DNA from 2 places in the Variovorax sp. 22077 genome. Region 1 is predicted to be linked to the other one. Evidence: predicted binding sites of a transcription regulator. Region 1 holds the regulator's gene; the other holds the start of a gene.
What was found. Region 1 encodes HrcA, which represses chaperone genes, less so after heat shock. Its sites were predicted from a motif close to TTAGCACTCNNNNNNNNNGAGTGCTAA; they were not measured.
Positions count from the first base shown of each region.

Region 1 (14,772 bases):
CCTCGAGATCGACTTCCAGGGCGCGCTGCAGATCCGCAAGACCTTCGCCAACGCGGTCATGATCTTCATCCTGCCGCCCAGTTGGGAAGAGCTGCGCTCCCGCCTCGAACGGCGCGGGGAAGACAGCGCCGCGGTCATCGAGCTGCGCCTGAAGAACGCCGCGGAAGAGATGTCCCAGGCCGGACAATTCGACTTCGTTATAATCAACGAGTTATTTGAGCGGGCACTTTTCGATCTCAAGGCGATCGTCCACGCTCAGCGGCTTCGGTACTCCGCGCAACGCCGAGCGCGTGCCGATACCTTCGCCGCACTGAACATCCCCTGATTTCCGAGCCCACCCGCTCCAGACCGACCGAAAGATCCTCATCATGGCCCGCATCACCGTCGAAGATTGTCTCGTCCACATTCCGAACCGCTTCCAGCTCGTCCTGGCCGCCACCTACCGTGCGCGCATGCTGAGCCAGGGCCACGCCCCCAAGATCGAGAGCAAGAACAAGCCCGCCGTGACCGCGCTGCGCGAGATCGCCGAAGGCAAGATCGGCCTCGAAATGCTCAAGAAGGTGCCGGGCTGATCTGACGCAGCCCTGCAACGAAAAGGCACCGCAAAGCGGTGCTTTTTTTATGGCCGGAGGCGTCCACACATCGGTCACGCTAAAGTGATAGGCATGAGCGCGGTCGCCAAATCTCAGTCCCATGCCCCCAAAGGCGCGCCGAAGCCGAGCCCGGCGGCGCTGAATGCGGCCGCCGCGAGCTTTGCCGCGCTGACCGCGCGGCTGGACTACCTGAGTCCCGAAGACACCGAGCTGGTCCGCCGCGCCTACCGCTTCGCCGACGAGGCGCACCTCGGGCAGCTGCGCAACAGCGGCGAGCCGTACATCACCCACCCCATTGCCGTGGCGGCGCAGTGCGCCGAATGGAAGCTCGATGCGCAGGCGCTGATGGCCGCCCTGCTTCACGACGCCATCGAGGATTGCGGCGTCACCAAGCCAGAACTCATCGAGCGCTTCGGCGCCCCGGTGGCTGAACTGGTCGACGGGCTCACCAAGCTCGACAAGCTGCAGTTCAATACCCGCGAGGAGAATCAGGCCGAGTCGTTCCGCAAGATGCTGCTGGCCATGGCGCGCGACGTGCGCGTCATCCTCGTCAAGCTGGCGGACCGCACGCACAACATGCGCACGCTGGCCGACGCGCCCCGCGAGAAATGGGGCCGGATCTCGCGCGAGACGCTGGACATCTACGCGCCCATCGCCCACCGGCTGGGGCTGAACCAGACCTACCGCGAGCTCCAGGAGCTGTCGTTCCGTCATCTGAAACCGTGGCGCTATGCCACGCTCTCGAAAGCCGTCGCCAAGGCGCGCGGCCGCCGGCGCGACCTGATCCAGAAGGTGCAGAAGGAGGTAGAAGCCGCCTTTTCCGCCGCCGGCATGACGCTGCGCATCGCCGGGCGCGAGAAGACGCTCTATTCCATCTACCGCAAGATGGAAGAAAAGCACCTGAGCTTCGCCCAGGTGACCGACATCTACGGTTTCCGCCTGATCGTGCCGAACGTGATCGCCTGCTACACCGGGCTCGGCATCCTGCACCAGATGTACAAGCCCCTGCCGGGCAAGTTCAAGGACCACATCGCGATCGCCAAGCTCAACGGCTACCAGTCGCTGCACACCACGCTCGTGGGGCCGGCTGGCGTGAGCGTCGAGTTCCAGCTGCGGACCGAGGCCATGCACGTGGTGGCCGAATCAGGCGTGGCCGCGCACTGGCTCTACAAGGCCGCCGAGCCGAACGCCGCCAGCAACGACCGCCTGGGCACCAAATGGCTGCAGTCGCTGCTCGACATCCAGGACGAAACCCGCGACGCCGCCGAATTCTGGGACCACGTCAAGGTCGACCTGTTTCCCGACGCGGTCTACGTGTTCACGCCCAAGAGCCAGATCATGGCTCTGCCGCGCGGCGCCACGGTGGTCGATTTCGCCTACGCCATCCACAGCAACATCGGCGACCACACCTCGGCCGCGCGCATCAACGGCGACCAGGTGCCGCTGCGCACCGAGCTCAAGAACGGCGACGTGGTCGAGGTGATCACCGCGCCGGTGTCGACGCCCAATCCGGCCTGGCTCGGCTTCGTGCGCACCGGCCGTGCGCGCTCCAAGATCCGCCATTACCTCAAGACCCTTGCGCACGCCGAGTCCGAGGGCCTGGGCGAGAAGCTGCTCGCGCAGGCGCTGCGTGCCGAAGGCCTGAGCAAGCTGCCGGAGAACGACGAAGAGCACCAGGCGCTGTGGGAAAAGCTGCTGCGCTTCACCGGCAACCGCACCCGCTCGGAGCTGCTGACCGACATCGGTCTGGGCAAGCGCATCGCGAGCATCGTCGCGAAGCGGCTGGTGGCGATGCTCACCGAACTCGGCGAGCGGCCCGACGCGCTGCTTCTGAGCCGCGAGCGCTTCATTTCGCACGAGACGGTGTCGCAAGGCGCCGTGACGCTGGATGGCAGCGAGAACTCGTCGGTGCGCTTCGCGCTGTGCTGCCGCCCGATTCCCGGCGACCCGATCGTCGGCTATCTCGGCCACGGCGAAGGCCTGGTGGTCCACACGGAGGAATGCGGCGTCGGCCAGCGGCTGCGCCACAAGGACAGCGAGCGCTTCTTTGCCGTCGAGTGGGCCGACGAGCCGACGCGTGCCTTCGAGACTGGCGTGGTCATCACCGTGCGCAACGACAAGGGCGTGCTGGCGCGCGTCGCGGCCACACTGGCCGATGCCGAAGCCGACATCACGCACGTGGAGATGGCCGACGAGACCCCGCAGGACTCGACCGACCTGCGCTTCGTGATCGCGGTGCGCGACCGTGCGCATCTGGATGCTGTGCTGCGCGCGGCGCGTCGCACGGCATCGGTGCTGACCGCCTCGAGGACGGTTCCGGCGCCCTGAGCCGGGCTACGGAGTGCCGGCCGAGCCTGGCGCCGGGTAACTCACCGACAGAATCTCGACCTCATGCGCCCCGCCCGGGGTGACGAGCTTCACGACGTCGCCCTCGCGCGCCTTCAGCAGCGCCCGCGCGATCGGAGAGATCCAGCTGACCTGCGACTTCGCGCTCTCCGCCTCGTCGATGCCGAGGATGGTGACGCTGCGCTCCTCGCCGGCCTCGTCGGCATAGAGGACCGTGGCACCGAAGAAGACCTGGTCGCGGCCGTGATGCACCGATGGATCGGTGACCTCGGCGATCTCGAGGCGCTTGGTGAGGAAGCGGATGCGTCGATCGATCTCGCGCAGGCGCTTCTTGCCGTAGAGGTAGTCGCCGTTTTCCGATCGGTCGCCGTTCTTGGCGGCCCAGTGGACGGTCTCGACGATCTTCGGGCGCTCCTCGTCCATCAGGTGCAACAGCTCGTCGCGCAGGCGTGCGTAGCCTTGGGGGGTGATGTAGTTCTTGCCGCCCGCGGGAATCGGTGGCGAGGCGCCATCTGCGCCATCGTCGTCTCCGTCGGAATCCGTTTCCTTGGTGAATGCCTTGTTCACGCTGATCCTCCGAAAAGAAAAAAGCCCGCAACTTGCGTTGCGGGCTTTCTTTATAGTGGTGCGGCTGGCAGGAATCGAACCCACGACCCCTTGGTTCGTAGCCAAGTACTCTATCCAGCTGAGCTACAGCCGCTAAGCTCTCGATTATAGCCTGATTTTTGGCTGCCCCCGAAAGCACGGCAACACATCGAAGGATCGAATCGCCAAGGGAGGGTGGTAGGCCGTGCTGGGCTTGAACCAGCGACCAACGGATTATGAGTCCGCTGCTCTAACCAACTGAGCTAACGGCCCACGCGGCACGATTCTATGCGCGCCGACGAGCCTACTTGCGATGGCTCAGCGCGTTGGTCACGAGGCGCGAGGTGATGTCGACGATCTGGATCATGCGTTCGTAGGGCATGCGCGTCGGCCCGATCACGCCGAGGGTGCCCACGACTTCCCCGTCGACCTCGTAGTTCGCGCTGACGATCGAGAGTTCCTCGAATGGCACCACCTGGCTTTCGCCGCCGATGAAGATGCGCACGCCATCCGCCTTGCTCGACACGTCGAGCAGCCGCATCAGCTGCGCCTTCTGCTCGAAGAGCTCGAAAGCGCGGCGCAGCTGACCCATGTCGCTGGAGAAATCGCTCACCGACAGCAGGTTGCGCTCGCCGGAGATGACGACGTCGTCCTCCTGCGCCTCGGTCAGCACTTCCGAGCTGACCTGCACCGCGGCCTGCATCAGCGTGGCGATCTCGCCGCGCAGCTTCTCGATCTCGGACTGCAGCCGGTCGCGCACCTGCTCGATGGTCAGCCCGGCGTAGTTCGCGTTGATGTAGTTCGAGGCCTCGACCAGCTGCGACTGCGAATAGTCGGCCTCGGGGAAGATCACCCGGTTCTGCACGTCGCCGTCGGGCGAGACGATGATCACCAGCAGCCTGCGCTCCGACAGCCGCAGGAACTCGATCTGCTTGAACACCGACGCGCGCCGCGGCGCCATCACCACGCCCACGAACTGCGACATGTTCGACAGCAGGTGCGCCGCGTTGGCGATCACCTTCTGGGGCTGGTCGGGCGGGAGGCTGGGCGCGGTCATCTGCTCGCGCTTGGCCGTCAGCATGGTGTCGACGAAAAGGCGATAGCCGCGATGCGTGGGAATGCGGCCGGCCGAAGTGTGCGGGCTGGCGATCAACCCCAGCGCCTCGAGGTCGGACATGACGTTGCGGATGGTCGCGGGCGACAGGTCGAGCCCCGAGGAGCGCGACAGAGTCCGGGACCCGACGGGCTGCCCGTCGGCTATGTAGCGCTCAACGAGCGTCTTGAGCAGCAACTTGGCACGGTCGTCCAGCATTGCAAGATTTTAGTGTTGTAATTTGTGAGATATGACCTCTCGCTTTCGTCACGTCGCCCTGATCGGCAAATACCAGGCTTCCGGCGCCAGGTCGCAGGCGGATGCGCGCGACGGCGTCATGGAAGGCATCGGCGCCTTCCTCGAATCGCAAGGATGCGCAGTCTACGTCGAGCGCCCGACATGCGAAGACGACGCCGTTGCCGACGCACCCGCCAACCCACGCTACCAGGCTCTCAGCGTCGAGGAAATAGGACAGCGCTGCGACCTCGGCCTGGTGGTCGGCGGCGACGGCACGATGCTGGGCATCGGCCGGCAGCTCGCGAGCTACGGCATTCCGCTGATCGGCATCAACCGCGGCCGGCTCGGCTTCATCACCGACATTCCGCTCGACAACTACCAGTCCACGCTGATCCCCATGCTGGCCGGCGAATACGAGGAAGACCATCGCAGCCTGATGCAGGCCAGGGTCATGCGCGACGGCGCCTCGGTGTTCGACGCCTTCGCCATGAACGACGTGGTCGTCAACCGCGGCGCCACCTCGGGCATGGTCGAGCTTCGCGTCTCGGTGGGCCGGCACTTCGTGGCCAACCAGCGCGCCGACGGACTGATCATCGCCACGCCCACGGGCTCGACCGCCTATGCGCTCTCCGCCGGCGGGCCGCTGCTGCACCCCGCGGTGCCGGGCTGGGTCCTGGTGCCGATCGCGCCGCACACGCTGTCGAACCGGCCCGTGCTGCTGCCTGATGCGGACGAGATCGTCATCGAGCTGGTCGGCGGACGCGACGCCAGCGCCAATTTCGACATGCAGTCGCTCGCCTCGCTCGCCATCGGCGACCGCGTGGTGGTACGGCGCTCCGACTTCCGCGTGCGCTTCCTGCATCCGCGCGGCTGGAGCTATTTCGACACGCTGCGCAAGAAACTTCACTGGAACGAAGGGGGCTCCTGAATGAAGCACACCCCCAGGCTGCGCGCACTTCGTGTCGCTTCGCCAATCCCCTTGCAGGGGGCAACACCGGCGGCCCGGCGAAGCCGGTTCCGCGGTGTTTCGCGGCCTGCCTGCCACGACTTCGCACAACAACGCCCCGTGTCCGGAAACTTGAGGAACAACTGAGATGGCATTGCGACGCATCGCACTGCGCGACTTCGTGATCGTGCGATCACTCGAACTCGACCTGTCCGGCGGTTTCACGGTGCTGACCGGTGAAACGGGCGCGGGCAAATCCATCCTGATCGACGCGCTGCAGCTGGCGCTGGGCAACCGGGCCGACGCCGGCGCGGTGCGCGAAGGCGCCGAGCGCCTGGACGTCAGCGCCGAGTTCGATGCCGACCCGGCCCTGGACAGCTGGCTCGACGAAGGCGGCTTCGAGGCCGGCGACGCGCTGCTGCTGCGCCGCACCGTCGACCTGCAGGGCCGCAGCCGCGGCTGGATCAACGGCAGCCCCGCCACCGCGACCCAGCTGCGCGAACTCGGCGACCGCCTGCTCGACATCCACGGCCAGCACGCCTGGCAGAGCCTGACGCGGCCCGAGGCGGTGCGCGGCCTGCTCGACGCCTACGCGGGCGTGCGCACCGACGCGCTCGATGCCGCATGGCAGGCGTGGCGGCAGGCGCTTTCCGCGCTCGAGCACGCCCGCTCCGCGCAAGACTCGCTGCAGCGCGAACGCGAACGGCTGCAGTGGCAGATTTCCGAAGTGGCCAAGCTGGCGCCGGGCGTCGACGAGTGGGAAGAACTTTCGACCAACCACTCGCGCATCTCCAATGCGCAGGCTCTGATCGACGCGGCCCAGGGCGCCAGCCAGGCGCTGGAAGACGACGACAACGGCGCCCTCTCCGCGCTCCAGCGCGCGGCCACGCTGCTGCAGAACTGCGAGCACATCGAGCCCGAGTTCCGCTCGCTGGGCGAGGTGCTCGCCTCCTGCGTCGCGCAAGCCTCCGACGCGGCGCACACGCTGCACGGCTACCTTCGCGATGCCGACACCGACCCGCAGAGCCTCGCCGAACTCGACGAGCGCATGGGCCTGTGGATGTCGCTCGCGCGCCGCTACAAGCGACCGCCGGCCGAGCTGCCGGCGCTGCTGGCCGGCTGGCAGGCCGAGCTGCAGGCGCTCGACGCACAGAGCGATCTCGAAGGCCTGGAGCGTGCCGAGCAGGCCGCCCAGCAGGCCTACATGAAGGAAGCCAAGGCGTTGGGCAAGGTCCGCAAGCAGGCGGCGCCCCGCCTCTCGCAGGCCGTCACAGACGCCATGCAGGGCCTGGGCATGCAGGGCGGGCGCTTCGAGGTCGAACTGCAGCCGCTCGCGCAGCCGAGCCGCGCCGGCCTCGAAGACGTGGCCTTCCTCGTGGCAGGCCATACCGGCAGCACGCCGCGGGCCATCGGCAAGGTGGCTTCGGGCGGCGAACTCTCGCGCATCGCGCTAGCCATCGCGGTCACCACCAGCCAGCTCGGCGCGGCGCAGACGCTGATCTTCGACGAGGTCGATTCCGGCGTGGGCGGCGCGGTCGCCGAGACGGTCGGCCGCCTGATGAAGCAGCTCGGCCGCGATCGTCAGGTGCTTGCCGTGACCCACCTGCCGCAGGTTGCAGCGTGCGCCGACCACCACCTGGTGGTGGCCAAGCGCCAGACGGCAGCGACCGGCAGCGACGGCCCGCGCACCGAAAGCGGCGTGTCGCGCCTCGACGACGACAGCCGCGCCCGGGAGATCGCCCGCATGCTGGGCGGCGAAAAGGTTTCGCAGACCTCGCTCGCCCACGCGCGCGAGATGCTCGGCCACAAGAGCTCGGCGACGGCGCAATGAATCTCGACCTCGTGCTCATCACGGGCATGTCGGGCTCCGGCAAGTCGGTGGCCCTGCATGCGCTGGAAGACGCGGGCTACTACTGCGTCGACAACCTGCCGCCCGAGCTGCTGACCTCGTTCATCGCGCTGCAGCACGAGCAGCAGGCCACGCGCGTGGCCATTGCCATGGACGTGCGCAGCGGCGTCTCGCTGCCCATCGTTCCGCAGCAGCTGGAGGCACTGCGCCGCGACGGCGGCATCTCGCTGCGCTCGCTGTTCCTCGACGCGACCACAGATGCCCTGCTGCGCCGCTATTCGGAAACCCGCCGCCGCCATCCGCTTTCACGCCAGGAAGGCCGCACCGACGTGCCCGAGCAGCACCGCGTGCTGACCCAGGCGATCGAGCTCGAACGCGAGCTGCTGGCCGACTTGCGCGACGGCGCCGACGTGATCGACACCAGCCTGATCCGCCCGGCGCAGCTGCAGAGCTACATCAAGTCGCTGATCTCCGCGCCGCAGACGCCGCTCACGCTGGTGTTCGAATCCTTCGCCTTCAAGCGCGGCGTGCCGCTGGATGCCGACTATGTCTTCGACGTGCGCATGCTGCCCAATCCGCACTACGTGCCGGCGCTGCGCCCGCTGACGGGCCGCGACGAGCCGGTGATCGAATGGCTGCGCGAGCACGACGACGTGGCGCGCATGTACGACGACATCGAGCAGTTCCTGACGCACTGGCTCGACGCTCTGGCGCGCGACCATCGCAGCTACGTGACGGTGGCCATCGGATGCACGGGCGGGCAGCACCGCTCGGTATTCCTGGTCGAGCAGCTGGCGCGCTCGTTCGGTGCGCGCTGGGGCGCGCTGAAGCGGCACCGCGAGCTCGACGCGATCTGACCGGCCGGCGGCTCAGGCCTCGCCGTCTTCCAGCATCTTGCGCATCGGGGCCGGCAGGCCCAGCCTGCTCCATTCCTCCGCATCGAACCAGCGCGCGGCATCGCCTTGCGGCTGGCCGCCGTCGATCTGCACCGGATGCAGGTGCAGGTCCTTGTGGGTCAGCACGTGCACGAAGGCCTGCAGGTCACGGGCGCCGCGCCGCGCAGCTGGGGGCAAGGCTTCGAGAAGCTGCTCGCGGCTTTCGAACACCGGCAGGCAGTAGAGACCGGCCCAGATGCCCTTCGCCGGCCGCTTCTCCAGCCACACGCGGCCTTGCTCGTCGCGCGCCAGCAGCACCCACAGCGACTGCGCGCTGCGCTTGAGCTTGCGCGTCTTGACCGGATAGCGCTCGGGCGCGCCTTCGCGCAGGGCGACACAGCTCTGCTGCACCGGGCAGATCATGCAGCTCGGCTTGCGCGGCAGGCACACGGTGGCGCCCATGTCCATCACGCCCTGCGTGTAGGACGCGATGGCTTCCTTGTCGTCGGCGGGCGGGAGCAGTTGCGTTGCCAGATCCCACAGCGCGCGCTCCTGCGCCGCGGAGGACATGTCGCCCGCGAAACCGAGCACGCGCGTCAGCACGCGCTTGACGTTCCCGTCGAGGATCGCGACACGCTCGCCGAAGCAGAAGGCCGCAATAGCCGCCGATGTCGAGCGTCCGATGCCCGGCAGCGTGACCAGCTCCGCAGCGGTGCGCGGAAACTCGCCGCCGAATCGCGCGACAACCTCCTGCGCGCAACGATGCATGTTGCGGGCGCGGCTGTAGTAGCCCAGCCCGCTCCACAGGCCGAACACCTCGTCCTCGGTGCCGGCGGCCAGGGCCTTCACATCGGGAAAGCGTTCGAGGAAGCGCGCGAAGTAGCCGAGCACCGTCGACACCTGCGTCTGCTGCAGCATCACCTCCGACAGCCACACGCGGTAGGGGTCGCGCGTGTTCTGCCACGGCAGCTGGCTGCGGCCGTGGCTGCGCTGCCAGCTCACGATCTGCGCTGCGAAGTCCGGAGGCAATGACAGGGTTGCAGTCGCCGCCTTGGAAGCGCTTCGTTCAGGCCGCACGCAGTTCGCCGATGGTGGCCGCAGGCTGCGGCCGTCCGTGCTGCGCGATCAGCGAGGTGAACTCGCGCAGCTGCACATGGAGCTCCGCGAGGTTGCTCTCCTGCGCGGCCAGTTCGACGAGGCGCTCGTCGAGATTGCCCGCCGCGCTCTGGATGCGCTCGATCGCCTCGATGCGCTTGCTGAAGTTGCGGCGGCGCTCCCTGAGCTGGGCATCGATCTGCGCACTCGCGCCCTTGCTCCAGCGCTCGACCTCGGTCATCGCGGCCTCGTTCACCAGTCGCAGCCGGCTGGCGAGCGCGCGGACCAGCTTGTCGCAGAAGTCGGCCTGCGCGAGCTTCAGAAGGTTGCCCACGCCCAGGTAGTGGATGTGGCTGCGCTCGATCTGCGCGAGCTCCTGCTCGAAACCGGTGAGATCGGGCTCGGCCGGCGCCTGCAGGGTGAAGCCCTGCTCGGCATTGAGCTGGCGGAAGGTGGCGTGCAGCATCGACTGGATCTCGGCCGTGGTCGCCTGCACTTCGCGCAGGTTGTTGCGCAGCGAGTCGAAAGTCTCGGCGTACACCTTGCGCACGTTGAACTTGACGCCGGGGCGCTTGAGCGCGGCCGACAGCTTCACCATGTCGGCCTTCAGCGCGGTGCGCCCCAGCACGGCATACACCTCGCGCAGCAGCTTGCCCTGCACCGATCGCAGCGCCAGGATGCGCGTGTTGCTGCCTTCGAACTCGGCATGCTCCTGGTCGATGCGCGCGCGCATGTGGCGGATCACCGAGACGTTCTTGCCGCGCAGGCCCTGCAGCTCGAGCGCCTGTTCGGCCAGGTCGCGCTGGCGCACCTTCAGGATGCGCTCGGCCTCGGCGCGCAGCGCGGTCATGCCGGCATCGACCGCGAGCCGCAGCATGGTCTCGCGCTTGCCCAGAACCCCTTCGGCCAGCAGCGATTCGAGCGCCGGCAGGCGGCTGGCCTGCAGCAGCTGGCCGTCACGCTGGATCTTGGCCTGCAGGCCCTTCTGCGCCGACACGGGCAGCACCTGCGCCAGCGGCACATCGAGCAGGCGGGCCGCGCCTTCTCGCTGACGCTCGATCTGCAGTTCGATCTGCGCGGGCGTGCTGAGCGTGTCCCACATGGTGTCGATCTTGTTGAGCACCACGAAGCGCGTGTCGTTGCCTTCGTCCTCGGTGATCAGGTGCTCGCGCCAGATGGACAGGTCGGAGCGCGTCACGCCGGTCTCGGCGCCCAGGATGAAGACCACCGCGTGCGCCTGCGGGATCAGGCTCACCGTGAGTTCGGGCTCGGCGCCGATTGCGTTCAGGCCCGGCGTGTCGAGGATCACCAGCCCCTGCTCAAGCAGCGGGTGCGGCATGTTCAGCACCGCATGGCGCCAGCGCGGAATTTCCACGCGGCCTTCGGCGTCCTGCACCGGGTTGTCGTCGGGCGTTTCGTCGTTCCAGAAGCCCAGCGTGCGGGCCTCGTCCTTGCCGACCCAGCGCACCTCGGCCACCTTGCCCATGGCCTGCGCCAGCTGTTCGGCATTGCCGACGTCGATGGCGATCTCGGTCCAGCGGGTGGGCTTGTCGCGCCAGTGGGCCAGTGAGTGGGGCTCCAGCCGGGTCTCGATGGGCAGCAGGCGCAGCTTGGGCGCATGCGCGGCGTCGTAGCCCAGCTCGGTCGGGCACATCGTGGTGCGGCCGGCGCTGGCGGGCATGATGCGCCGCCCGTAGCCGGCGAAGAAGATGGCGTTGATCAGTTCCGACTTGCCGCGCGAGAACTCGGCCACGAAGGCGACCATGACCTTGCTGGTGCGGATCTGCGTCTCGAGGCCGCGCAGGCGCTCAGCCACCGCCTGGTCGAGCAGCTCGTTCTCGGTCAGCCAGCGGGACAGCCACTGCAGCCGGTGGGCGAAATTGCTCCGCCACGCACCGTGCTGATCGAGTTGTTGATTGAAGGAGCGGCTCAAGGGGAATGTGTAAGAAACAATTTACAAATATACATCGGCATGCGTGCCACTGACGTTTCCGGATTGCTTCTATTTTTCCACCCCGGCAGGCGAGCCTGCACCTACTTCTGGCAATTGGGGCAGTAATAGGTGGAACGCTGCCCCTGTCGCAGCAGCCGGATCGGCGTTGCACAAACCCGACAGGGCTCGCCCGCCCGGCCGTAGACGGTCGCCTCGAGCTGGAAGTAGCCGTTCTGCCCGTCGATGTTGGAGAAGTCGCGCAGCGTGCTGCCGCCCTTCTCCACCGCCCTCGCGAGGATCTCCCGAACCGCCGCATGCAGCCTGGCCGCCCGCGGCCGGCTGATTCGCGCCGCCGACAGCGTCGGCCGGATGCCCGCCTGGAACAGCGCCTCCGACGCATAGATGTTGCCCACGCCCACCACCACGTCGCCCGCCAGCAGCACCTGCTTGACCGCCGTCCTGCGCTTCTTCAGGCCGGCGTGGAAGGCGTCGAGGTCGAAGCCTTCGTCCAGCGGCTCCATGCCCAGGCCGCCCAGGAGCTTGATCGCCCATGGGGCAGATTCGTCCTCCACGTAAACAACTGCGCCGAAACGGCGCGGGTCATTGAGCCTGAGGGTGCCCAGGTTGGTAACAAGATCGAAGTGATCGTGCGGCCCGGGTGGCGGCAGTGCGGCATCGAAGCGCAGGCTGCCCGACATGCCCAGGTGAAGCAGCAGGATGCCGCGGTCGAGGTCGATCAGCAGGTACTTGCCGCGGCGGCGCACCTCGCGCACCTGCCGGCCGACCAGCGCCTCCGGCAGCACCATCAGCGCCCATCGCAGCGGCTTGCCGATGCGCACCGCTTCGATGCGGCCTCCCGCAATGCGCTCTGCGAATCCGCGGCGGGTGACTTCGACTTCGGGTAGCTCGGGCATGAAAGGTAAATCTTCGGCAAACGCCCGCGGCGGCGAAGCCCCACGCGATGCTCGTACAAAAGGCTGGATTATTATGGTTGCATGAACTTTTCGCCCCGCCGACACCGCCTTGCGGCGGCCGCGTCTCTCGCCTTGCTGGCCTGCGCCACCCACGCGCAATCTTCCGATCCGGCAGCACCCGTCAGCCCCACTCCCGCCATCGAACGGCCGGCGCAGTCGAAGCCCGCAGCCAGGCCCCGGCCGGCCGCGGCCAAGGAAGCCGCCGAGCCCGCGCCGCTGCAGTCCGCACTCACGGCCGACCTGTTCTACGAGATCCTGATGGGCGAGATGACCGCTCGTTCCGGCGACCCCGGCTCCGGCTATGCGCTCGTGCTCGACGCCGCCCGCCGGCTGCGCGACGGCAAGCTGTTTCAGCGCGCGGTCGAGATCGCGCTGCAGTCGCGCTCGGGCGATGCGGCGCTCGCCGCGGCACGTGCCTGGCAGGAGACCCTGCCGAATTCGCGGGACGCACGCCGCATCGAACTGCAGATCCTGATCGCGCTCAACCGCATCAGCGAAACCGTCGAGCCGCTGCGCGCCGAAGTGGCGGCCACCTCTCAGATCGAGCGACCGCTGCTCATGGCCGTGATCGTGCGCAACTACTCGCGCGCCTCCGACAAGAAGCTGGCCGCATCGGTGGTCGAGCAGGCGCTTGTCGACGAACTGAAGAGCCCGACGACCGGCGGGCTGGCCTGGGCCACCGTCGGCCGGATGCGTCTGAATGCGGGCGATGCTTCCGGTGCGCTGGAAGCGGCACGCAAGGGCCAGGAGATCGATCCGGCCTCGGAGGCCCCCGCCGCGCTGGCGCTCGAGATGATCGACCCCGGCCAGCCGCTGGCCGAGCCGATCGTCACGCGCTTCCTGAACAACAACCCGAAGGCCTCGCCCGACCTGCGCGTCGCCTATGCGCGCGCGCTGGTCGAGAACCGCCGCTTCAGCGATGCCTCCGCCCAGCTGCAGACGCTGACCACCTCGCGTCCCGAACTCGCGGAGCCTTGGCTGCTGCTCGGCAGCCTGCAGATGCAGGCGCGGCAGGACGCTGCGGCCGAAACCTCGATCAAGCGCTTCATCGAGCTGTCGAGCAGCCCGAAGAGCGGCGCCGGCAAGGATGCCGACGATGCCGCCGACCGCAAGCGCGGCATCTCGCAGGCCTACTTCGCGCTGTCGCAGCTGGCGGAACGGCGCAAGGACTACGCGGCCGCAGAGCGCTGGCTCTCCCGCGTCGACGGCGCCGACGAACTGGTGGCCGCGCAGACCCGCCGCGCCACGCTGCTGGCGCGCCAGGGCAAGCTGCCGCAGGCCCGCGAGATCATCCGCGGCCTGCCCGAGCGCACGGCCGACGACAAGAAGCAGAAATTCCTCGCCGAAGTGCAGCTGCTGCGCGACGCGAAGCAGTTTCAGGCGGCCTACGACATGCTTGCGCAGGCTTCCGCGGCGTCGCCGGACGACGGCGACCTGGTGTACGACCAGGCCATGGTCGCAGAGAAGCTCAACCGCCTCGACGACATGGAGCGCCTGCTGCGCCGTCTCATCGAACTCAAGCCCGACAACCAGAACGCGTACAACGCGCTGGGCTACTCGCTGGCCGATCGCAAGATCAGGCTCGAGGAGGCACGCACGCTGATCCAGAAGGCGGTGCAGCTGGCACCGGAAGACCCGTTCATCGCAGACAGCCTGGGCTGGGTCGAATTCAGGCTCGGCAACACGGCGGAGGCCATCCGCATCCTCGAGGCGGCCTACAAGACGCGGCCCGATCCCGAGATCGGCGCGCACTTCGGTGAAGTCCTCTGGACCTCCGGCCAGAAGGACCGCGCGGTCACGATCTGGAAGGAAGCCCTTCTGAGCGACGCCGAGAACGAGACGCTGCAGGAAACGCTCAAGCGCCTGCGAGTGAAGCCCTGAGATGGCGCACGCAGGAGTACTCGCGCCGATGCAGGCCGGCCGGCGCGCCCTTCTGGCGGCGGGCGGTGCGGCCGTCTTGCTGCTTGCCGGCTGCGCGCAGCTGTCCGGCGGCTCTTCGGCACCGAAGCCCACGGGCAGCTGGAGCGGCCGCATGTCGCTGCGCATCGATAGCGAGCCCGTGCAGACCTTCGCCGCCCTGTTCGAACTGCGCGGCTCGGCCGAGGCGGGCGACCTGACGCTCACCACACCCATCGGCAGCACGCTCGCCCAGCTGCACTGGGCACCGGGCGAGGCGCTGCTGAAGGACGGCAGCAGGACGCGGCGCTTCGACTCCGTCGACGAGCTGATCGAGGCCGCCACCGGCG
Region 1 is NZ_JBQEQC010000023.1:112,472-127,243, forward strand. Features, by position in the region: gene gmk (guanylate kinase) at 1-325, shown strand, start outside; gene rpoZ (DNA-directed RNA polymerase subunit omega) at 369-572, shown strand; gene ACTJLF_RS27405 (RelA/SpoT family protein) at 666-2,921, shown strand; gene greB (transcription elongation factor GreB) at 2,928-3,506, opposite strand; tRNA gene ACTJLF_RS27415 (tRNA-Arg) at 3,563-3,639, opposite strand; tRNA gene ACTJLF_RS27420 (tRNA-Ile) at 3,721-3,797, opposite strand; gene hrcA (heat-inducible transcriptional repressor HrcA) at 3,829-4,836, opposite strand; gene ACTJLF_RS27430 (NAD kinase) at 4,868-5,782, shown strand; gene recN (DNA repair protein RecN) at 5,949-7,631, shown strand; gene rapZ (RNase adapter RapZ) at 7,628-8,506, shown strand; gene mutY (A/G-specific adenine glycosylase) at 8,519-9,553, opposite strand; gene ACTJLF_RS27450 (dynamin family protein) at 9,591-11,552, opposite strand; gene mutM (bifunctional DNA-formamidopyrimidine glycosylase/DNA-(apurinic or apyrimidinic site) lyase) at 11,654-12,466, opposite strand; gene ACTJLF_RS27460 (tetratricopeptide repeat protein) at 12,548-14,407, shown strand; gene ACTJLF_RS27465 (lipoprotein insertase outer membrane protein LolB) at 14,409-14,772, shown strand, end outside.

Region 2 (14,772 bases), on a different contig from region 1:
CGCTGCTCGAAGCCGCCGCAAGCGTTCCGCCGGCGCAGCGCGAACGCTGCCCGCTGTTCCTGCCGTACCTCTCGGGCGAGCGTTCACCGCACAACAACCCCAACGCGCAGGGCGTGCTCTTCGGGCTCACGCATGCGCACGGGCCGGCGGAGATCGCCTATGCCGTGGTCGAGGGCGTGAGCTTCGGCCTGCGCGACGGCTTCGACACCCTGCGGCTGCCGGAAGACATGCCGATGCGCGAGATGGCGCTGGTCGGCGGCGGCGCCCGCAGCGTGTGGTGGGGGCAGTTGCTGGCCGACATCTTCGGCGTGACGCTCACGCTCTATGCAGGCAGCGAGACGGGCGGCGCGCTGGGCGCGGCGCGGCTGGCCTGGCTGGCGGATGGCGGCGACGTGGCCGAGGTGTGCACGCTGCCGCCGGTGAAACAGAAGTTGATGCCGTCGGCCGAAGGTGCCGATCTCCGCAGGACAAGGCACGCGCGCTTCCAGGCCCTGTACAAGTCCCTGCGAGACCAGTTCCAGTAACCGGCACGATTGCCACGACCATGAAAAAAGCCCGTCGCAGACGGGCTTTTTTCATTTCGCGGGACACCGCGGATCCGGCTTGGCCGGTCCGCAGGTGTCGCCCCCGGTAGGGGGTAGGCGTAGCGGACACGAAGTGCCGCGCAGCCTGGGGGCGAGCAATTACATGCCCATGCCGCCCATGCCACCCATGCCGCCCATGTCGGGCATGCCGCCGGCCGCAGGAGCGTCGTCCTTCGGAGCGTCAGCCACCATGGCTTCGGTCGTCAGCAGCAGCGAGGACACCGAAGCGGCGTTCTGCAGTGCGGTGCGGGTGACCTTCGTCGGGTCCAGGATGCCCAACTCGAGCATGTCGCCGTACGTGTCGTTGGCGGCATTGAAGCCGTAGTTGCCCTTGCCGGCCAGAACCGCGTTCACCACCACCGAGGCTTCGCCGCCGGCGTTGTTCACGATTTCGCGCAGGGGAGCTTCGATGGCCTTCAGCACCAGCTTGATGCCGGCGTCCTGGTCGGCATTGTCGCCCTTGACCTTGTCGCCCACGGCTTGCTTGGCACGCAGCAGAGCCACGCCGCCGCCGGCAACCACGCCTTCTTCCACTGCAGCGCGGGTGGCGTGCAGGGCGTCTTCGACGCGAGCCTTCTTTTCCTTCATTTCGACTTCGGTGGCAGCGCCGACCTTGATCACGGCAACACCGCCGGCCAGCTTGGCCACGCGCTCTTGCAGCTTCTCACGGTCGTAGTCGCTGGTGGCTTCCTCGATCTGCACGCGGATCTGCTTCACGCGGGCTTCGATGTCCGGAGCAGCGCCCGAGCCGTCGATGATGATCGTGTTTTCCTTGCCCACTTCGATGCGCTTGGCCTGGCCCAGGTCGGCCAGGGTCACCTTCTCGAGGGTCAGGCCCACTTCTTCGGCGATGACCTTGCCGCCCGTCAGGATGGCGATGTCTTCCAGCATGGCCTTGCGGCGGTCACCGAAGCCAGGAGCCTTGACGGCCACGACCTTCAGGATGCCGCGGATGGTGTTCACCACCAGCGTAGCCAGGGCTTCGCCTTCGACTTCTTCAGCGATGATCAGCAGCGGACGGCCGGCCTTGGCAACTTGCTCCAGCGTGGGCAGCAGGTCGCGGATGTTGCTGATCTTCTTGTCGAACAGCAGGACGAACGGGTTGTCCAGGATCGCCGATTGCTTCTCGGGGTTGTTGATGAAGTAGGGCGACAGGTAGCCGCGGTCGAACTGCATGCCTTCAACGACGTCCAGTTCGCTGTCCAGCGACTTGCCGTCTTCCACGGTGATCACGCCTTCCTTGCCGACCTTGTCCATCGCGTCGGCGATGATCTTGCCGATGGTTTCGTCGCTGTTGGCCGAGATCGAGCCGACCTGGGCGATTTCCTTCGACGTGGTGGTGGGCTTGGAAGCCTTCTTCAGCTCTTCGACCAGGGCAGCCACTGCCTTGTCGATGCCGCGCTTCAGGTCCATCGGGTTGATGCCGGCGGCCACGTACTTGAAGCCTTCGCGAACGATGGCTTGAGCCAGCACGGTCGCGGTGGTGGTGCCGTCACCGGCGTTGTCGCTGGTCTTGGAGGCCACTTCCTTCACGAGCTGGGCGCCCATGTTCTGGAGCTTGTCCTTCAGTTCGATTTCCTTGGCGACCGACACGCCGTCCTTCGTGACGGTGGGGGCGCCGAACGAGCGCTCGAGCACCACGTTGCGGCCCTTGGGGCCCAGGGTCACCTTGACTGCGTTGGCGAGGATGTTCACACCCTCGACCATGCGTGCGCGGGCTTCGCCGCCGAAGACTACGTCTTTTGCTGCCATGTTCTATTACTCCGAATGGGGATCTGTTGAATTACTTCTCGACGACCGCGAACAGGTCGTCTTCCTTCATGACGAGCAGCTCGTCGCCGCCGACCTTGACGGTCTGGCCGCTGTACTTGCCGAACAGGACGCGGTCGCCGACCTTCACGGTCAGAGCGGCCAGTTCGCCCTTGTCGTTGCGCTTGCCCGGGCCCACGGCCAGGACTTCACCCTGATCGGGCTTCTCGGCGGCTGCGTCGGGGATCACGATGCCCGATGCGGTCTTGGTTTCGCTGTCAACACGCTTGACGATCACGCGATCGGCCAAAGGACGAAGTTTCATTGCATCTCCTGGATGTATGGATAAGAAACGGGTTTGTGGTCGGGTGCCGGACCGGAGACCGGCAGCCCATCGACTGGAAGCGAGGCCGTTGTTAGCACTCATCAGCAGCGAGTGCTAATCATAAGGGCAATCGATGACGTTTCAAGGAAGGGAAAGTGGTGGGAGCCGGCTTGCCGTCGTCCGTGAGAATCAGGGACGCTACGACCCCTCCATTTTTACCAGGGTAAAAATGGAGGAATGGAGAAATCGCTCCCGTCCGTGCTGTTCAAATCTTGGACAGCGGCACCTGCAGATTGGCCAGCTGGCCCGCATCCACTGTCGTCCCGCGCTCGATCAGCCGCCGGGCGAATCGCAGATCGCGCGCCGCGTTCGGGCCCAGCGCCGCGACGACCTTGCCGGCGTCCAGGAAGAACACGACGAAGCTGTCGCCTTGCATATCGCCGCGCACCACGGCCAGATGCTCCGGTGCGGGCATGCCGAATATCTGGAGGTTGATGCCGTACTGGTCCGACCAGAACCACGGCAGCGGCTGGTGATTCACCGCGATGCCCAGCGCGGAGCGCGCGGCCGCGATGCCTTGCTCCTGCGCGTTCTGCCACGATTCCAGCCGCATCCGGCGCCCGGCGCGTTCGCAGTGCCAGACGGCGACATCCCCGGCGGCGAGGATGTCGGGGTCGGAGGTGAGGCATTGCGAGTCGACCACCACACCGCCCTCGCACTGCAAGCCCGCCTCGCGCGCGAGTTCGTCGTTGGGGACGAGGCCGATGCCGGCCAGCACCGCGTCGCAGGCCAGCGTGCGCCCGTCGACGAGCGTGGCGATCAGCCCGGCGCCGCCTTGCGTCTGCGCCAGGCGCTCGATGCCCATGCCCAGCTCGACGCGAACACCGTTCGAGGCGTGAAGCCGCAGCAGGTAGGCAGAAATTTCCGGCGGCACTGTGCGCTCGCAAAGCCGCTGCATCGCTTCCACCACGGTGACGTCGAGCCCCTTTCTGCGGGCGGTCGCGGCCACTTCGAGCCCGATCCATCCTCCGCCGACGATCAGCAGCCGCCTGCCCGGCATGAGTGCGGCGCCCAGGGCCGCGGCGTCGTCCAGGTTGCGCAGCGTAAAGACGCCCGGCAGCTCTGCCCCGGGGATGCCCAGCCGCCGCGCGCGGCCGCCGGTGCACAGGATCAGCTTGTCGTATCCGACGACGTCGCCGCCGCGCAGGTGCAGCTGCTTCGCCGCCCGGTCGATGCGCGTCGCGCTCGCGAGCGGGCGCCAGTCCAGCTCCAGTGTGTCGAAGGCTTCGGGCTTCTGGAGCCGGGTCGTTTCCGGCAGGGCTTCTCCGGCGAGCACGGCTTTCGACAGCGGCGGGCGCTCGTAGGGGCGATGCGCCTCGTCGCCGATCAGCACGATCCTGCCGCCGAAGCCTTCGCTGCGCAGCGTCTGCGCCGCCCATCCGCCGGCCTGGCCGGCGCCGACGATCGCGATCGTCTTCTCATCCGCGCTCATCGCTTGCTCCAGCAGGGGTCAGTCCAGCGAGAGAAAGACCCGCCCGCCCTCGATCTTCACGGGATAGGAGCGGATCGCCTCCGTCACCGGCGCGCAGGTGGGCGCGCCGTTGCGCACGTCGAACTTGCCCTGGTGCAGCGGGCACTCGATCTCGTGGCCCTCGAGAAAGCCTTCGCACAGGCGGGCGTGGCCATGCGTGCAGAGGTTGTCGGTGGCGTAGACCTCGCCCTCGACGCTGTAGAGCGCGACGTCGCGGCCGGCCACGAGGACGCCGATCACGTCGTCCGCGGGCACGTCGCCGAGTGCGGCGGCATCGGTCCATTGCAGGTCACTCATGGCAGTCCTCAGATCGGGTAGATGACGGAGTTCGGGATCATCTCGCTGTCGTAGATGACCTGGCGCGAGGCGAACTTCAGGCCCTCTTCGGTGCGCACCACCACGTCGATGTAGCGGCCCACGCTGAAGACGCTCGAGAGCTCCGAAAGCTTGGTGCGGAAGACCGCGTAGTTGGCCTCCGACTCGATGCGCCCCGGCTCGGCCTTCAGCACCACCGGCGCGCCCACCACGTGGCGCTGGTAGTACGGGTCGTGGAAGAGGGTCTCGCGGATGCCGTAGACACGGTCCTTCAGCATGCCCTTGCTCTCGAAGGAGAGCGTCGCGAGCGGGAAGCCGCGGTCGTGGTTCTCGCGCGGCTGCAGCCGGTAGCTGCAGTCTTCGGTGAAGAACTCGGGCCACAGCTCCCACTGGCTGGAACTCACGGCCTGGGCGTAGCGGGCATAGAGCTGGGAGAGCTCGAAGTATTCCTGGAAGTCCATCGCTCAAGCCTCCATCACCTTGCGCCAGTACTCGTACATGCCCCGGATCAGCGTCTCGGTGACCATGTGGTCCGTGTCGCCGACCTCGCGGCCGCCGAGCTCGGCCAGCGTGCGGTGGAAGGGCTTCTGCTCGAAGCCCTTCTGCGAGAGCTCGATCACCTCGCCGTCGTCGGCCGACACGAAGCCCGCGGGGCCGAAGAGATTGGCCTGGCGCAGGCGGCGCCGCGTCATCTCCTCGGTGTCGTCCTCGAAGCCGAAGTGCGTCCACACGAAGTCGAAGGCTCCGGGCCCGCTGGGCTGGATGTGCCGCGTCGAGACGCTGTTGACCTGCTGCTGCAGGATCACGCTCGGAAAGAGCGTCATCATCACCGCCGTCGGGCCGCCCCACCATGGCTCGGGCACGATGTCGAGGAAGCGGTCGTCGTTGAGCTTCATGCTTTCCTTGAAGCTCGAAACCTGCGTCACCTGCTCGGCCTTGCCGCTCGCGCCGCGCGTGGAGATCATGGCCGCGTGGCGGTGGTGCCGGTCCATCTTCAGTTCCGACTTGTTGTCCGCGCGCCAGAGGCCGAAGGTCACGAACCAGGTGTGCAGCAGGCCGGGGTGGTACGGGTCCTTGATGTTTTCCTGCATGAGCTTCCAGTTGCCCGGAATGCGCTGGCGGTTGTAGCCGAGGATGGTGAGCTTGCGGCCGTTGAAGAGCCGGTCGAAGTAGCCCAGGATCTCGGGCCCCATGAAGTCCTCGAGCGATTCGACCTCGGGGTCGAAGGAGGCGAAGACCACGCCGCCGCGCCGCGCCACCTTGAGCTTGTTGAGTCCGTGCTCGGCGGGCTTGAAGTCTGCCGGCATGCCGCCGTTGACCTTGCCGTCCTGCTTCACGCCGCGGCGGAAGGGCACGCCCTGCAGGTCGCCCGCTAGCGTGTAGTTCCACTGGTGATAGGGGCAGGTGAAGCCGCCGTCCTTGCGGTTGCCGTGCCGCTCGCGGCAGAACTGCATGCCGCGATGGGCGCAGACGTTCTCCACCACGCTGATGGAGTCTTCGGCATCGCGCACCATGATCACCGAGCGCTCGCCCACCACCGTGCGCTTGAAGTCGCCGACCGCCGGAATCTCGGCCTCCAGGCCGACGTAGCTCCAGTGGTTTCGGTAGAAGAAGCGCTCCAGCTCCTGGCGGTGCAGGTCGGCCTCGGTGTAGGCCATGAAGGGGATGCGGCTGGTGCCCTGGCTTTCCCAGTGGATCTTCTGCGGGAAGACCGCCGATGCGGTGTCGTCCATTCCTGTGTCTCCTTGGCCGTCCCCGGGGGAGGGCGGCGTTTGTCTCTCGTGGGTGCATCGATGATCCCCACTCGGCTGTCATCGCTCAATAGAATGTTGTCAATAGTTCATATTGATTTCAAGAATGTGAGACGCCGCCGATGGAGCTGAAGGACATCGATCTCAACCTCCTGGTCGTCTTCCAGCAACTGCTCGTCGATCGCAGGGTCTCGAAGGTGGCGGCCAGCCTCGGCCTCTCGCAGCCGGGCGTGAGCAATGCGCTCGCGCGGCTGCGCAAGCTCACCGACGATCCGCTCTTCCTGCGCACGCCCGGCGGCATGGAGCCCACGCCGTATGCGCAGCAGCTCGCCGAGCCGACGGCGCGCGCGCTGCAGGTCATCCATGCCGCGATGAACCGGAAGGCCTCGTTCGATCCGGCCACCTCGAAGCGCGCCTTCACCGTCGGCATGACGGACATCGGCGAGATCTACTTCCTGCCCAGGCTGATGAAGGAGATCGCGAGGGTCGCGCCCAATGTCTCGCTGAGCACCGTGCGCAACACCGCGGTCAACCTGCAGGACGAGATGGAGGCGGGCCACGTCAACCTCGCGATCGGCCTGCTGCCGCAGCTGAAGGCGGGCTACTTCCAGCGCAGGCTCTTCAGGCAGCACTACGTGTGCATGTTCCGGCGGGGCCATCCGCTGGACGGCCGCAAGAAGGTGTCGCTCGAGGACTTCTCCGCCGCCGACCACGTCGTGGTGGTGTCGGCGGGCACGGGCCACGGCAACGCCGACGAGTTTCTCGACCGCAAGAAGATCACGCGCAAGGTGGTGCTCACCGTGCCGCACTACGTGGCCGTGGGCCATATCCTGCACGACTCCGACCTCGTCGCGACGGTGCCGGAGAAGCTCGCGCAGGCCCTGGCGGGGCCCTTCGGGCTCTCCTACGTGCGACACCCGGCGAAGCTGCCGGAGATCGAGATCAACCTGTTCTGGCACGGCCGCTTCCACAAGGACCCGGCGATCGCCTGGCTGCGCTCGCTGATCATCGGCCTGCACGGCGAATGCGCCGCGGCGCAGGGGCAGGGCCGCAAGGACGGCTGATCCGCAGCCGATCCGCAGCGGGTCTAGAGCTGGTCGGTCGGCACGAACCAGGAGAACAGCAGCAGCTGCAGCCGCGTTAGCATGCTCGAGTCGGGTTCGCTGTCGAGCACCTCGTTGTTGACGTCGCCGGTGCCGACCCACTGCACGTTCTGGCCGTCGGGCTTGAGCGTGACGCGGTAGACGCCCTCGATGTCGTCGAGCTGGTAGGCATAGAGCAGCGCCTGCGTCAGGTCGAAGCTGCGCACGCGCACGCCGAACTCGGTGTTCAGCCGGGCGGAGCGCGGGTCGAGATTCATGGAGCCGAGCAGCACCCACTGCCTGTCGACCAGCGCCAGCTTGGCGTGCAGCCGCCCGCGCGCCTTCTTGAGCAGCGTGCGGAACTGGTCGCTGCGCTTGAGCTGCTGCGTGCTCACCTCGTACAGGTTCACGCCCAGCTTGAGCATGTCGACGCGGTAGCGGTTGTAGTTGATGTTGACCAGCGGCTCGTCGCTGTCGGCCAGCGAGTTGGTGATGACGGTGATGCTCACGCCAAGCTCGCGGCCCATGCGGATGCGCTCCATGCCCTCGTCGCCCGGAATGAAGTAGGGCGAGATCACCACCACGCTCGAACGGGCCGTCGCCAGCGTCTCGTGGAAGCGCTGCGCCAGCGGCTCGACGGGTTGGGCCATCACGCCCAGCGCCTTGTTGGGGCTGTCGGCGGAGGCGTGCGCTTCTGCGCGCATCCACTTCGCTTCGTCGATGTCGGCGAGCTGTACGCCCAGCGGCGGGTCGCCGAGCACGTCTGAGACGGGCAGCGGGTCTGGCGCCGGGGCGTGGGCGGGGGAGGTGGCTTCCTCGAAATCTTCCTTCAGCGCCTGCGGCGTGCGGCTGGTGCCGGCCACCCGCTGCAGGGGGTAGACCACGTCGCTGTTCCAGTAGGTGTCGAAGATGGCGGCCGATTCGGGCACCACGGGGCCCGCAAGGAGCAGCTCGAAATCGATGAAATTCGCGCTGTCGCTGCGCAGGAAGTACTCGTCGGCAAGGTTGCGTCCGCCCGCGATGGCCATTGCGCCGTCGGCCACGAACAGCTTGTTGTGCATGCGGTGGTTGAGCCGGCGGAAGTCGGAGAAGAACTCCAGCCAGCGCCCGGAGGAGTGGTCGCGGGCGTTCACGAAGGGGTTGAAGAGCCGCACCTCGGCGTTGGGCTCGGCGGCCAGGCCGAGCAGCAGGCGGTCCATGCCGGCCGTGTAGAAGTCGTCGAGCAGCAGCCGCACGCGTACGCCGCGGCGCGCGGCGTTGCGCATCTCGCGCAGCAGCAGGCGGCCGGTCTTGTCGTTGCCGAGCTGGTAGGTCTGGATGTCGAGCGACGACCTGGCGCGCCGCATCAGCTCCAGCCGCGCGTCGAGTGCGAAGGAGGCCTCGATCAGCGGCCGCATGCTGTTCAGGCCGTCGGGCGGGTTGTTGAGGCTGAGGGCCGCGCGGCCCAGTTCGGTGGAAGGCGAGGCCGGAATGGCCAGCGTGGGCACCTCGGGCGTGCGCGGCGGCAGGCCGGCGCAGCCGGTGAGCGCGGCGGCCGCCACGAGCGCCATCAGCCGCAGAGCCGGACCGCGAAATGCGGGAAACAGAAGGGCGATGAGCTTGAGCATGAAGGCTGCCAACGCACGGGAAGCGTGCGGGCGGCATGGTAGCCGCTTCGCCTTCGCGCAGAAGACGCAATTTCGCAACGCAACGCCCTTCGCTCAGGGCGGTGATTCGGGGAAGCGGAAATATGTCACGCCTAAAATGCGAATCGTTCTTATTAATTTATAGAGGAGTAGAGCGGGAATGAAGAGGTTGGTGGCGCGGCGCAAGGTCGCATCGGTGCTGGCGGGATGCCTGGCTGTCTATACACAACACCAGGCGCTGGCCCAGGCGACTAACGAGGCCTCGCTGCCCGAAGTGCGGGTCGATGCCGGGGCCGAGACGGCGACCACGCCGGTGATCGGCTACCGCGCGAAGAACGCCGTCACCGCCACCAAGACCGACACGCCGCTCGCGGAAACGCCGCAGTCCGTCACCGTGGTGACCCGGGACCAGATGGTCGACCAGGGCGCGACCAACCTGCAGGATGCGCTCACCTACGCCGCCGGCGTGCGCTCGGACGCCTACGGTATCGATTCGCGCTCCGACAGCTTCCTGGTCCGCGGCAGCGACGCGACCATCTACCTCGACGGGCTGCAGACCTATTCCTCCGGCTGGTACACCTCGACCGCACGGCCCGACCCCTACACCCTGGAGCGCCTGGAAGTGCTGCGCGGGCCTGCGGGCATGCTCTTCGGAGCGGGCAATGCGGGTGGCGTGGTCAACATGGTCAGCAAGCGGCCCCAGCAGGAGACCTACCGCGAAGTGGGGGTGCAGCTCGGCTCCTTCGGCCGCAAGCAGGTGCAGGCCGACCTGACCGGTGCGCTGACGGCGGATGGCGACTGGTCCTACCGGCTCATCGCGCTGCACCGCAAGTCGGATACGCAAGTCGACTATGTGCCGGACGACCGCTCGCTCGTCATGCCGTCGCTCACATGGCGCCCGAGCGCCGCGACCTCGCTGACGCTGCAGGCCCTGTGGCAGAAGGACAAGACCGGCAGCACCTCGCAGTTCTTCCCCTGGAAGGGCACGATCCTGCCGAACATCAACGGCCCGCTGCCTTCGAGCCGCTTCATCGGCGAGCCCGGCGACGGCTATGACACCGAGCGCAAGACCTTCGGCTGGCTGTTCGAGCACAAGTTCGACGACCGCTGGACCTTCCGGCAGAACTTCCGCGCGTCGCGCACCTTCAACGACTCGCACTACCACTACGCAGATTCCTTCTCCGAGCCCGGCGGCTGGTCGCTGGATCCGCTGGGCCAGCGCCTGCTGGGCCGCTACAACGGAAAGTCGCTGGCCTGGACCAGCATGGCCGGCATCGACAACCACGTCGAAGGCCACTTCGATACGGGCTCGGTGCGCCACACGCTGCTCGTGGGCGCGGAGTACTCCCGCCAGCGCCAGGACAAGACAGAAGGCTCCGCCTACAGCGCCATCGACGCCTATGCGCCGGTCTACGGCATCGGCTACGTGCCGGTCACCGAGCTGATGCGCAAGCCCCGCACCACGCAGCGCAACGCCGGCATCTACGTGCAGGACCAGATGAAGTGGAACAACTGGATCTTCGTGGCCGGTCTGCGCCATGACCGCAGCACCGCCGGCACGGCGGGCAGTGCCTCGGAGACCACGAGCGCCACGTCGCGCCGCCTCGGCGCGATGTACATGCTGCCCTCCGGCTGGTCGCCATATCTCAGCTACACGGAATCCTTCACTCCGCAGGGCGGCACCGATCTGAACGGCAGGCTGTTCAAGCCACTGCGCGGCGAACAGGTCGAGGCCGGCGTCAAGTACCAGCCGCAGGGCTCGCCAACGAGCTTCACCGCCTCGGCCTTCTCGCTCAAGGAGAAGAACCGCATCGTCTCCGACAGCACCAACCCGAACTACGGCCGCCAGGTCGACGCGACGAAGAACAAGGGCGTCGAGCTCGAGCTCAAGACCACCCTGGCGCGCGACTTCGACCTCATCGCCAACTACACCTACATCGACGTCGACCACAAGCTCATCGACACGCCGCGCAACCAGGTGTCGGTGTGGGGCAAGTACCGCTTCTCGATCGCGGGCGTGCCTGGCTTCTCCGCCGGCGCCGGCGTACGCTACATGAGCGGCTTCCGCGACGTGGACGGCGCGGGCGCGGGGCCCTACGTGCCGTCGGTCGCACTGCTCGACCTGATGCTCGCCTACGAGTCGGCCAAGTGGCGCTACGCCCTGAACATCAACAACGCGACCGACAAGACCTACTTCAGCACCTGCCTCGCGCGTGGCGACTGCTGGTACGGCGCGCGCCGCAACATCGTCGCCAGCGCGACCTACCGCTTCTAGAAACCTTCCCTCGATAGAGCAGCCACGACATGAACAGCCGAAAGATCAAGACCTGGGCCTGGGTGCACAAGTGGAGCAGCCTCGTGTGCACGGTGTTCATGCTGCTGCTGTGCCTCACCGGCCTGCCGCTGATCTTCCATCACGAGATCGGCCACCTGCTGGGCACCGAGGTCGAGGCGCCGAAGATGCCCGCGGGCACGCCGCACATCAGCCTCGACCGCGTGCTCGAAGTCGCGAAGGCCAGGCACCCCGACCGCGTGGTGCAGTTCGCCTCGCAGCCCGAGGACGACGACGGCCTGTGGTTCGTCACCCTCACGCCCACGCCGGCGCCCACGGACGACTTCAAGTCGGTCGCGGTCGATGCGCGCACGGGTGCCGTGCTCGCACAGCCGAAGTTCGACGAAGGCTTCATGTACGTGATGTTCAAGCTGCACGTCGACCTCTTCGCGGGTCTGCCGGGCAAGCTCTTCCTCGGCTTCATGGGGCTGCTGCTGCTAGTGGCGGTCGTCTCGGGCGTGGTGCTCTATTCGCCCTTCATGCGCAAGCTCGAGTTCGGCACCGTGCGGCGCGAGAAGCGTCCGCGCCTGAAGTGGCTCGACCTGCACAACCTGCTGGGCATCGTCACGCTGGTGTGGGTGTTCGTGGTGGGCGCCACCGGCATGATCAACACGTGGGCCGACCTGGTCATCAAGTACTGGCAGTACGACCAGCTCAGCGCGCTGCTCGCGCCCTACAAGGACGAGCCCGTCGTGGCGGTGAACGAGCGCGCCTCGGTGCAGCGTTCGATGGAGGCCGCGATGGAGCGTGCGCCGGGCATGAAGCTGTCGTTCATCGCCTTCCCGGGCACCTCGTTCTCCAGCCCGCACCACACGACCTTCTTCCTGCGCGGCAACGAGCCCTTCACGTCCAAGCTGCTGCAGCCCGTGCTGGTCGACGCCAAGACGGCGGAAGTGACCGCCTCGCCCAAGCTGCCCTGGTACCTGTGGGCGCTGCTGGTGTCGCAGCCGCTGCACTTCGGCGACTACGGCGGCATGCCGATGCAGATCATCTGGGCGCTGCTCGACATCGCGACCATCATCGTGCTGGGCAGCGGTCTCTATCTCTGGCTCAAGCGGGGCAACACGGTGCCTTCGGCCTCGAGGAAGGCGAAGGAGCATGAGGAGCGGCAGCCGCCCGAGCCCGTCGGCGTCGCGCAACCCGAGCCGGCCGCGGCATTGAAGGGCCAGGCATGAAGCAGCAGCATCATCATGGCTTCTGGCACATGTGGGGCTGGCCCGTCGTGCTGGGCGTGCTCACGACCTTCGGACTGATCTCGGCGCTCTTCAGCGACGGCGGCCTGGGCGACATCCTGGCCTGGATAGCGCTGGGCGTCCCGTGCGTGGTGTGCGTCTGGTACGGCTGGTGCAGGCGGCCGTCAGACAAGGCAGGCGAGTCCTAGTTTTCCCTGAGAGTCGCGCCACTGCGACACGCTCGGCCGGCGCGGCAAAGCAGAATCGGCGCGATGAAGAATCTCGCGCCCGTCGCATTCACCGCCGCCGGCTTTCTCCTCCTGATCGCTGCGCCGCCGGCCGCACGGGCGCAGCAGGATCGGCCCCCGACCGACCTGGGCTCGGGCAGCAGCACCGGTGCGAGCCTGCGCGAGATCACCGTGACCGTGCCCCGCGGCGAGGTCGCGCCATTCAACGTGCCCGGCTCGGTCGACCGCGTCGACGGCAACGAGATGCGCGACAGCCGCTTGCAGGTGAACCTCTCCGAAGGCCTCGGCGCGGTACCGGGGCTGCAGGTGCAGAACCGGCTGAACTACGCGCAGGACCTGCAGCTTTCCATCCGCGGCTTCGGTGCGCGCTCGACCTTCGGCGTGCGCGGCGTGCGCCTCTATGTCGACGGCATTCCCGCGACCCTGCCCGACGGGCAGGGCCAGACCTCCAACATCGACATCGGCTCGCTGGACCGCGTGGAGGTGCTGCGCGGACCGTTCTCCGCGCTCTACGGCAACTCCTCCGGCGGCGTGGTGCAGGCCTTCACCGCCTCGGGCGAGGGGCCGCCGCGCCTGTCGTATTCGCTCGCGGGCGGCAGCTTCGGCACCTGGCGGCAGTCGCTGCAGCTCAGCGGCTCCCAGGGCGCGGTGGACTACCTGCTCGACGCGAGCCGCTTCCACACCGACGGCTGGCGCGAGCACAGCGCCGCGAAGCGCGACATCGCCAACGGCAAGCTCGGCATCGCGCTGGACAACGGCGACAGGCTCACGCTGGTGTTCAACAGCGTGCGCATCGACGCGCAGGACCCGCTGGGCCTCACCGCCGACCAGTACGCCCTTGCGCCGCGCAACGCGCCGCTGGCCACGCAGTACGACACCCGCAAGACGGTCGAGCAGACGCAGGCCGGCCTGCTCTACGAGCATCGCATCGATTCCACGCAGGGCCTGCGGCTCATGGTCTACGGCGGCCAGCGCAAGACCGTGCAGTTCCAGTCGATCCCGCCGTCGGCGCAGCAGAACCCCTTGCACGCGGGCGGCGTGATCGACCTCTCGCGCCAGTACGGCGGCATCGACCTGCGCTGGAACGCCGCGCTCACGCTGGCCGGCCGGCCCTTCGACATCGTGGCCGGCCTGGGCTACGACAGCCTGCGCGAGAAGCGCCGGGGCTACGAGAACTACCTGGGGCCGGTGTCGGCGCCGCTGCTCGGCGTGCAAGGTCGGCTGCGGCGCAACGAGCTCAACGAGGCCTGGAACCTCGATCCCTACGCGCAGGCCACCTGGCGGCTCGCCGATCGCTGGACGCTCGAAGCCGGCGTGCGCCGCAGCAGCGTGCACTTCGATTCGCAGGACCGCTACATCGTCGGCACGAATCGCGACGACAGCGGCAGCGCGCGCTACAGCAAGACCCTGCCGGTGGCCTCGCTGCGCTATCAGGCGACGCAGGACCTCGCGCTCTACGGCTCGATCGGCCGCGGCTTCGAGACGCCGACGCTGAACGAGCTTTCGTACCGGGCCAACGGCGCGAGCGGCCTCAACTTCGCGCTGCGGCCATCGGTGAACGACAGCATCGAGATCGGCGCCAAGGCGCGGCTCGCGGGCGGCCTGCTCACGGCCGCGCTGTTCCAGACCCGCACGCGCGACGAGATCGTGACCGACACCAACGTCGGCGGCCGCGCGACCTTCCAGAACGCCGGCCGCACCAGGCGCAACGGCTTCGAGCTTGGCTGGCAGCACGAGACCGCGAACCACTGGCGCACGCAGCTCGCCTATACATGGCTGGACGCCACCTACCGCGACGCCTTCTGCTCGCCATCTCCCTGCGCGGCGGCCAACACCGTGGCGGCGGGCAACCGCATTCCGGGCATCGCGCGGCAGTCGCTCTTCGCGTCGCTGGGCTGGGTGCCGCCCGAAGGCTGGCGCGCCGGCATCGAGATGCGCGCGCTCGGCCGCATCCAGGCCAACGACGCCAACACCGCGAGCGCGCCGGGCTATGCCGTCGCGGCGGTGTATGCGGGCTATCTGAAGAAGTGGGAGCGCTGGGAGTTCAACGCCTTTGCG
Region 2 is NZ_JBQEQC010000025.1:66,150-80,921, reverse strand. Features, by position in the region: gene xylB (xylulokinase) at 1-524, shown strand, start outside; gene groL (chaperonin GroEL) at 684-2,336, opposite strand; gene ACTJLF_RS28500 (co-chaperone GroES) at 2,368-2,658, opposite strand; gene ACTJLF_RS28495 (FAD-dependent oxidoreductase) at 2,924-4,150, opposite strand; gene ACTJLF_RS28490 (non-heme iron oxygenase ferredoxin subunit) at 4,169-4,486, opposite strand; gene ACTJLF_RS28485 (aromatic-ring-hydroxylating dioxygenase subunit beta) at 4,495-4,965, opposite strand; gene ACTJLF_RS28480 (aromatic ring-hydroxylating dioxygenase subunit alpha) at 4,969-6,237, opposite strand; gene ACTJLF_RS28475 (LysR family transcriptional regulator) at 6,378-7,319, shown strand; gene ACTJLF_RS28470 (phospholipase D family protein) at 7,343-8,944, opposite strand; gene ACTJLF_RS28465 (TonB-dependent siderophore receptor) at 9,123-11,237, shown strand; gene ACTJLF_RS28460 (PepSY-associated TM helix domain-containing protein) at 11,267-12,469, shown strand; gene ACTJLF_RS28455 (hypothetical protein) at 12,466-12,675, shown strand; gene ACTJLF_RS28450 (TonB-dependent receptor) at 12,739-14,772, shown strand, end outside.
Region 2: ACTJLF_RS28500 (co-chaperone GroES) is a predicted target of HrcA. The motif match lies at 2,750-2,776, and genes of this name have one in related genera.